2 regions of the Nonomuraea ferruginea genome follow, and region 2 is predicted to be linked to the other one. Evidence: riboswitches for the same ligand, from Rfam matches in the RefSeq annotation. Region 2 holds a riboswitch; the other holds the start of a gene.
What was found. A riboswitch is a leader RNA that binds a small molecule or an ion and turns the genes downstream of it on or off. The one in region 2 is predicted to bind S-adenosylmethionine.
Positions count from the first base shown of each region.

Region 1: another riboswitch for S-adenosylmethionine. It lies ahead of ABD999_RS09520 (aminotransferase class V-fold PLP-dependent enzyme); the one in region 2 lies ahead of thrC (threonine synthase).

Region 1 is NZ_BAABFD010000004.1:143,053-147,459, reverse strand. It holds gene ABD999_RS09530 (cytochrome P450) at 1-860, opposite strand, end outside; gene ABD999_RS09525 (TerC family protein) at 860-1,600, opposite strand; SAM riboswitch class IV at 1,701-1,816, shown strand; gene ABD999_RS09520 (aminotransferase class V-fold PLP-dependent enzyme) at 1,861-3,150, shown strand; gene ABD999_RS09515 (DoxX family protein) at 3,176-3,775, opposite strand; gene ABD999_RS09510 (NADH-quinone oxidoreductase subunit D) at 3,933-4,407, shown strand, end outside.
Region 2 is NZ_BAABFD010000016.1:26,825-31,231, reverse strand. It holds gene ABD999_RS28075 (MoaD/ThiS family protein) at 15-290, opposite strand; gene thrC (threonine synthase) at 316-1,548, opposite strand; SAM riboswitch class I at 1,562-1,703, opposite strand; gene ABD999_RS28065 (RNA polymerase sigma factor) at 1,793-2,347, opposite strand; gene ABD999_RS28060 (alpha,alpha-trehalose-phosphate synthase (UDP-forming)) at 2,379-3,803, shown strand; gene ABD999_RS28055 (hypothetical protein) at 3,805-4,407, opposite strand, start outside.

The DNA of each region.
Region 1 (4,407 bases), on a different contig from region 2:
AACATCTGCGCCGGGGTGTCCCAGCGCAGCACCTCCTCGATCGCCGTGGGCAGCAGCGAGCGGTCCGCGCGGAGCCGGGCCAGCTCGTCCGGGTTCCTGAACAGCGCCCACCAGCCGTTGCCGGTGGCGTTCACGGTGGCCTCGTGACCGGCGTTGAGCAGCAGCACGCAGGTGCCGATCAGCTCGTCCTCGGTCAGCTCGGGGATCCCCGCCAGCGCGCTGATCAGGTCGTCGCCCGGCTTCCCCGCCCGCTCGCGGGCCAGCCCTCTCAAGTACTCGGCGAACTCGTCCGCCGCCCTGACCGCGGTGTGCTGCATCTCCTCGCTCGGGTTGAGCTCGTACATCAGGCAGATGTCCGAGGACCAGGGCCGCAGCAGGTGACGGTCCCGCTCGGGGATGCCCAGCATCTCCGCGATGACCGTCACCGGCAGCGGCTCGGCGACCTCCGCGATCAGATCTCCGCCGCCCTTCTCCACGTACGCGTCCACGAGCCCTTCAGCGATGGCCCGCACGCGCGGCCGCAGCGACTCGACCATGCGCGGGGTGAACGCCTTGGACACCAGGCGGCGCAGCCGGGTGTGCACCGGCGGCTCGACGTCGAGCATGCCGGCGCGGACCACCCGCCAGAACGGCTCCTGGAACTCCGGCTCCGGTGGCCTGCCGAACTCCTCGTCCGTGGCCACGTGCAGATAGGAACGGCCGAGCCTGCGGTCACGCAGCAGCTCGTCCACATCCGCGTGGCGGGCGATCAGCCACTGGTCGGCGGGTTCGAAGTAGCTGACCGGGGCCTCCCGCCTCAGCTCGGCGTAGACGTCGTAGGGATGGGCCACGAAATCCGGATTCCAGGGATCAAAGCGCACTATTGCATAGTAGGAGCTTCCTCCACCTGCTTGTTCTTCCTGCTCCGCACCCGGATGTTGAGCAGCTCGACGACGACCGAGAACGCCATCGCGAAGTAGATGTAGCCCTTCGGGATGTGCTGGTCGAGACCCTCGGCCACGAGCATCACACCGATCAGCACCAGGAACGCCAGCGCCAGCATCTTGATGCTCGGATGCGCGTCGACGAACCGGCTGATCGGCCCGGAGGCGAACAGCATCACCGCCACCGCCACGACCACGGCCGCGATCATCACCCCGAGCTCGTCGACCATGCCCACGGCGGTGATCACCGAGTCGAGCGAGAACACGATGTCGAGCAGCATGATCTGCACGATGACCGACGTGAACGAGACGACGGCCGCCGACTTGCCGTCCTTGCCCGGCCCGTCCATCGTGTGGCTGATCTCGGTGACGCTCTTGGCCAGCAGGAACAGCCCGCCCAGCAGCAGGATGAGATCTCGTCCCGATATCTCGTGACCGAACACCTCGAACAGCGGCGCGGTGAGCCGGACCACCCACGACAGCGCCAGCAGCAGGAGCAGCCGCATCACCAGCGCCGCGGCCAGGCCCAGCACCCGCGCCCGGTCGCGCTGCTCGGGAGGCAGCTTCCCTGCCAGGATGGAGATGAAGATGATGTTGTCGATGCCCAGGACGATCTCCAGGGTCACCAGGGTGAGGAACCCTATCCAGATCTCCGGGTTGGACACCCAGTCAAGCATCGCCGCCTACTTTCGGTGGGGGAACGTACCACCGCCCAACGAGCAGAACTCCGGAGAAGTTCGCGATCCGGATGAATCATCGGTTATAGTCCGGCACGTAGGTCATGAGTGCCAGCGCCAAGCCCCGGCTCGCTGGCCGGCAACCCTCGCGTCCGCGGCGGGGTGCCCCGGGTGAAGACCTGGTCCGCCACGAAGGGTGGCGGGCAAGCGCGGGCTCCGTGGCTGCTCCTGGGGTCCGATGACGCCCGAGGAGGCATGCCGTGTCCACTTTGACGATCTTCGACGCCGCCCGCACCGCTCCCGAGAAGCACCCGGAGCCCTGTCCGGCGCGTGCGATCCCCGCCGTGCTCGGCGCCGACCTGCGGGTCCCGGTCAAGGGCGGCAGGCTCGCCGGGTACGCCAACCTCGACTACGCCGCCAGCGCCCCCTGTCTGGAGCAGGTCAGCGCCGCCGTCGCCGCCGCGCTCCCGGCCTACTCCAGCGTGCACCGCGGCGCCGGGTACGCCTCCCAGCTCACGACCGCGCGCTACGAGCAGGCCCGCCACACCGTACGGGCCTTCGTCGGCGCCCGCACGGACGACGCGGTGGTCTTCACCCGCAACACCACCGACGCCACCAACCTGCTCGCCCGCTGCCTGCCCGAAGGCACCACTGTGGTCGTCTTCGACACCGAGCACCACGCCTCGCTGCTGCCGTGGCAGCGGGTGGTCCGGCTGGCGCCGCCGGCCTTCCCCGGCGAGGCCGTGCGCGCCGCCGACGACACCCTGGCCGGGATCGACGGCCCCAAGCTCCTGGTCGTGACCGCCGCCTCGAACGTCACCGGCGAGCTCTGGCCCGTCGCCGCGCTGGCCCACATCGCGCACCGGCACGGCGCGCGCATCCTGGTGGACGCCGCCCAGCTCGTCCCCCATCGGCCGCTCAACCTGACCGCGCTCGACCTGGACTACGTGGCCTTCTCCGGGCACAAGCTGTACGCGCCGTTCGGGGCTGGGGCGCTGGTCGGCCGCGGTGACTGGCTGGCCGCCGGCGACCCGTACCTGAAGGGCGGCGGCGCGGTGCGCGCCGTCGGCGAGGACGGGGCCGACTGGCACGAAGACCCCGAGCCGCGGCACGAGGCGGGCACCCCGAACGTGCTGGGCGCCATCGCGCTGGCCGCCGCCTGCGACGCGCTCACCGCCACCGGCTGGACCCCGCTCGTCCGCGAGGAGGAGCGGCTGCTCGCCCGGCTGCGTGCCGGCCTCGCCGCCATCGACGGGGTACGGGAACTCTCGCTGTGGGGGCCCGGCCACCCGCGCGTCGGCATCGTGTCCTTCACCGTCGACGGCCACCCGGCGCGCGAGGTCGCCGAGACGCTGTCGGCCGAGCACGGGATCGGGGTGCGGGACGGCAAGTTCTGCGCCCACCCGTTCGTCCGGCACCTGCTCGGCACGCAGGACGGCGGCTGCGCGGACGGCACCGCCTCGGCCGTGCGCGCCTCGATCGGCATCGGCACGACCGAAGAGCATGTCGACCGTCTTCTCGCCGCGCTGCGCGACCTGGCCGGTCGCTGAGCGGCCCGCTCAGCGACCGTAACTCCTACGGCTTGCGTGGGTTGGGCCGGGTCGGCTCGTCGCCGAGCAGGCGGTCGACGTCACGCATGTCGCGGTCGTCCAAGCCGCTCGCGCCGCTCCCCTGCGGGGGCACGTCGCGCTGCGGTTCCTCCATCACCGTGGGCCGGGTGGGCGCGTTGTCGAGCCCGCCCGGCACCGGCTCGTAGGCGGGCTCGGTCGCGGCGGCCCGCCGGGAGCGACGCCTGTGCACCGCGTGGATGATCCCGTCGAGGCCGATGCGCCCGCCGCCCAGCGCGATCAGCAGCAGGCAGGCCGCGCCCAGGGCCGCCACCAGCTCCCAGCCGCCCTCCGTGACGAACACCCCGCCGGCCGCGTGCACGAAGAGCAGCGCCCCGATCATGTCGATCAGCAACAGCGCCGCCGAGATCCGGACCGCCAGCCCCACGATCAGCAGCACCCCGCAGACCACCTCGACGATCGTCGCGAAGGCGGCCGACGCCTGAGGCAGTGGCACGCCCATCTCGGTGAAGCCGGCGCTGATGGCCCCCAGACCCGCTGTCCATTTCTGCAGCCCGTGCGCCACGAAGATGACGCCGATCACCACCCTGGCGATCAGGGCAGCCACATCAAAGATGACCCTCTTCATCGTCTTGTTCCCCCGTTCCAGATAATCCTCCCCCGCCATGGCCTGGTGATGCGCGTGCTTGCCGTACCTTGACCTCGGACGACGGACCCCGGCACACCCGTTCCTTGACCTGGTATCCGGTGAGAGCATGGGCCGTATGACGGAACGCGTGGTGGGAATCGGCGCAGGGGCGAAGGAACTGGCCACCGAGGACATGATCCTCAACATCGGCCCCCAGCACCCCTCGACGCACGGTGTGCTCCGCCTCCGCCTGACGCTCGACGGCGAGCGCATCGCCACCGCCGAGCCGATCGTCGGCTACATGCACCGGGGCGCGGAGAAGCTGTTCGAGGTGCGCGACTACCGGCAGATCATCATGCTGGCCAACCGCCACGACTGGCTGTCGGCGTTCGCCAACGAGCTCGGCGTGGTGCTCGCCGCCGAACGCATGCTCGGCATGGAGCCGCCCGTCCGCGCCGTGTGGGCCCGCACGCTGCTGGCCGAGCTCAACAGGGTGCTCAACCACCTGATGTTCCTCGGCTCCTACCCCCTGGAGATGGGCGCCATGACGCCCATCTTCTACGCCTTCGACGAGCGCGAGCGCATCCAGGCCGTCATGGAGGAGATCTCCG
Region 2 (4,407 bases):
CGCCGAGCGGGGGCTCAGCCGCCCGCGACGGCCGGGATGATGGAGATCTGCGTGCCCTCAGGGGCCGGAGTGTCCAGACCCTGGGCGAATCGGACGTCCTCTTCCCCCACATAGACGTTGACAAAACGCCGAATCTTGCCCGATTCATCCAGAATGCGGGCGCCGATCCCCGGGTAGTCGGAATCGAGCTTGGCCAGGACGTCACGGAGAGTCGCGCCCTCCCCACTCACTTCCGCGTTGCCCCCGGTGTACGTGCGCAGGATGGTAGGAATCCGCACAGAAACGCTCATGATATGGTCTCGCCTTTCCTGATTGTCAGACAGTCGCGCGGAACGCGTCGAGGGAGGGCCGGATCACGGCCGTGGGCTGCGCGTCGGCCGCGACGGCGTCGAGCGTCTTGAGCCCGTCGCCGGTGTTGAGCACCACGGTCTCGGCCTCCGGGTCGAGCTGCCCGGTCTCGACGAGCTTCTTCAGCACGCCCACCGTGACGCCGCCCGCCGTCTCGGCGAAGATGCCCTCCGTGGAGGCCAGCAGCTTGATGGCGGCCACGATCTCGGCGTCCGTCACGTCCTCGACGGCGCCGCCCGTGCGCCGGGCGATGTCGAGCACGTAAGGGCCGTCGGCGGGGTTGCCGATGGCCAGCGACTTGGCGATGGTGTCGGGCTTGACCGGCTGGACCACGTCGTGGCCGGCCTTGTAGGCGGCCGACACCGGCGAGCAGCCGAGCGCCTGCGCCCCGAAGACCTTGTAGGGCGTGTCGTCGACCAGCCCGAGCCGGATCAGCTCCTTGAAGCCCTTGTCGATCTTGGTGAGCTGGGAGCCGGACGCGATCGGGATGACGATCTGCTCAGGCAGCCGCCAGCCGAGCTGCTCGGCGATCTCGTACGCGAGCGTCTTGGAGCCCTCGGCGTAGTAGGGCCGCAGGTTGACGTTGACGAACCCCCACTTGTCGCCCATCGGGTCCCCGATCAGCTCCGAGCAGAACCGGTTGACCTCGTCGTAGGTGCCCTCGATGCCGATGAGCCTGCCGCCGAACACCCGGGCCATGGCGATCTTGGCCTGCTCCAGCCCGGCGGGGATGAACACGCACGCGTCCAGGCCCGCCCTGGCGGCGGCCGCCGTCACGGCCCCGGCCAGGTTTCCGGTCGAGGAGCAGGAGAGCGTGTGGAAGCCGAAGTTGCGGGCCGCCTCGACGGCGATGGCCACCACCCGGTCCTTGAAGGAGTGGGTGGGGTTGCCCGAGTCGTCCTTCACGTACAGGGACTTGAGACCGAGCGCCCGGCCCAGGTTGCCCGCCTTGACGAGCGGCGTCCAGCCGGGGTTCATGTTGGGCTTGCTCGCGACGTCGGCGGGCACCGGCAGCAGGGAACGGTAGCGCCAGATGCTGGCCGGGCCCGACTCGATGTCGGACCTCTTGACGTCGCCGAAGTCGTAGGCCGCCTCCAGCGGCCCGAAACACTCGACGCAGGCGAAGTTGGGGCCGAGCGGATAGCGGGCGCCGCACTCGCGGCAGGAGAGAGCAGTGGCGGGACCGAAGTCGAGCGACATGAAGCGAGGCCTTCCCTCATCTTCGTCCGCGGCCACCCTGACCGCGGACCGGAATTGGCACCCTGTCCCGGTCGGCCTCGCCAGGTCGCGAGTCACAAGCCGGGAGGGTTGCCGGGGCTTCGCAGGGCCGGTCCCTCCACCCCTCTGGATGAGCAATGTTCAGTTGTGTGGTGCTGCTGACTCGGACTCTACCCAATCAACCACGTGACATGGACAGTCGTCTCACTCTCCGAGATGAACGATCTCACCGGTAGTCGTCGCCCAGCACACCCTGCACGTACTTGCGCGCCTGGTGGATGCGCGACTTGGCGGTGCCGAGCGGGATCTTGAGCTGCTCGGCCACCTCGCTGTAGTCGAGCTGCACGATGTCGCGCAGCACCAGCGCCTGCGCCAGGTCGGGCTTGTCGGCCTCCAGCGCCTCCATCGCGTCGAGCAGGTCGAGCCGCGAGCCCGCGATCACGCTCACCCGCCGCACGTCGGGCTTCTGCGTCAGCAGCTCGTCGGAGCTCTGCTCCGCCGACCTGCGCTTCAGCGAGCGGTACGTGGTGCGCGCGCAGTTGGCGGTCACGATGTGGAGCCAGGTGCTGAACCTGGCCCGCCCCTCGAACCTGGCGATGTTGCGCGCCACCGCGAGCAGGGTGTCCTGGGCCGCCTCCTCGGCGTCATGGTGATACGGCAGGATACGAGCGCAGTGCCGCAGCACGTCGGGCTCGATCCGTCGCAGGAGCTCGCCGAGTGAGCGATGATCGCCTCTGGCTGCGGCATGGGCGAGTTCCTCGGTGTGCTCATCTAGCGCCATAGCTGGGATCCTATGGTCGGAGGGAGCGTAAATGAACAGCGTCCTGCTCGCCTCGAACAGAGGCCCTGTGTCGTTCACCGTCTCCGACGACGGCGTCCTCACCATGAAACGCGGCGGCGGCGGCCTCGTCTCCGGGCTGTCCGGCGTGGCCAGGGACGAGGGCGTGCTGTGGGTGTGCGCGGCTCTGTCCGACGGCGACCGCAGCGCCGTCCGCCAGGCCCCCGGCGGCCGGCTCGACCACGCCGGCTACGAGACGGGCCCGCTGCGCATGCTCGACATCGCGCCCGCCACCTTCCACCGGGCCTACAACTCCGTGGCCAACTCCACGCTGTGGTTCGTCAACCACCTGCTCTACGACATCCCGAACGCGCCCCACTTCGGCACCCGGTTCCGGCGCGACTGGGAGTCCTACCGCGACTACAACGGCGCGTTCGCGCTCGCGCTGGCGGAGGGAGCCGCTCACGGCGCCCGGGTGATGGTGCAGGACTACCACCTGACCCTGACCCCGGCGATGCTCCGCGCCGAGCGGCCCGACCTGCGCATCGCGCACTTCAGCCACACGCCGTGGGCCCCGCCCGAATACTTCTCGCTGCTGCCCGACGAGGTGGCGCGCGAGGTGCTGGAGGGCGTCCTGGGCGCCGACCACGCCGGGTTCCTCACCCGCCGCTGGGCGGGCGCGTTCATGGACTGCTGCGAGACCGTGCTGGGCGCCGAGGTCGACCAGCGGGCCGCGACGATCACGTACGAGGGCCGCACCACCCGCGTCGGCGTGCACGCGCTGGGCGTCGACGGCAAGGCGCTGTGGACCCGCGCCGCCGAGCCCGACGTCGAGTCGCACATGGCGGCCATCAGGGAGGAGGTCGGCGACCGCAAGCTGATCGTCCGCATCGACCGCACCGAACTGTCGAAGAACATCGTGCGCGGCCTGCTCGCCTACAAGGAGTTCCTCGACGCCCACCCCGAGTGGCACGGCCGCGTCGTCCACCTGGCCTTCGCCTACCCGAGCCGCCATGACCTGCCCGAATACCGCGAATACACCGCGGCGGTGCAGCGCTGCGCGCAGGAGATCGAGGACGAGTACGCGACCGAGGACTGGAACCCCCTGATCCTCAACGTCAACGACGACTACCCGCGCTCCCTGGCCGCCTACCGGCTGGCCGACGTGCTGCTGGTCAACCCGATCCGCGACGGCATGAACCTGGTGGCCAAGGAGGGCCCGATCCTGTCGCCGCGCTGCGCGCTGGTGCTGTCGCGGGAGGCCGGCGCGTGCGCGGAGCTGGGCGCGCACGCGCTGGTGGTCAACCCGTACGACATCAGCGGCACCGCCGCCGCGCTGCACGCGGCGCTGGTGATGCCGGAGGCGGAGCGCGCCCGCCGCAGGGAGCGGCTGGAGGCGGCCGCCACCGCGCTGCCCCCGCACAAGTGGCTGGCCGCCCAGCTCGACGCGCTCGCCTAGATCACTTCCAGTCGGCGTACTTCAGGGTGTCGGCGAGGTTCCCGGTGCTCCACTCGTCGACCACGAGGATCTGCGACTTCGGCAGATACCACTCGCGGGTGGTGAAGCTGACGCTGGTCTTCTTCCCGTTGCCGGTGCGGCAGCGGGTGGTGAACTCGTGGTAGTGGGCCTTGTGCCCGGGGCCGACCTGGCGCAGGCCCTTCTTGTGCGCGCCGACCCGCTCGCCGCGCAGGAGCATGCCGTTCTTCGGGCACTTCTGCACGTCGGAGGCGGGGTAGTAGCCGCCCCTGCCGGCGTCGTACGGGCCGAAGCCCTCGGCGCCCGTCCTGATCGCCTTCGGGCCGAAGATCCAGAAGCTCTTGCAGCCGGGAGCGAAGAAGCCACCCCTGGGGTTGGCGCAGGGCCCGGTGACGACCTTGATCCGGTCGGCGCCGACCCGGTGGACCACCCACTTGAGCGGGATGTAGAGGGTCAGGCCCTTGCGCAGCTTCAGTTCCTGGGCGGGGCCGGCGGTGGTCGAGGCGGCTGTCGTGGAGGCGGCGGCCGCGGAGGCGGGGGCCACGAGGACCGCCGCCGCGGCGACGGCCACGGCGGCGAGGTGCTT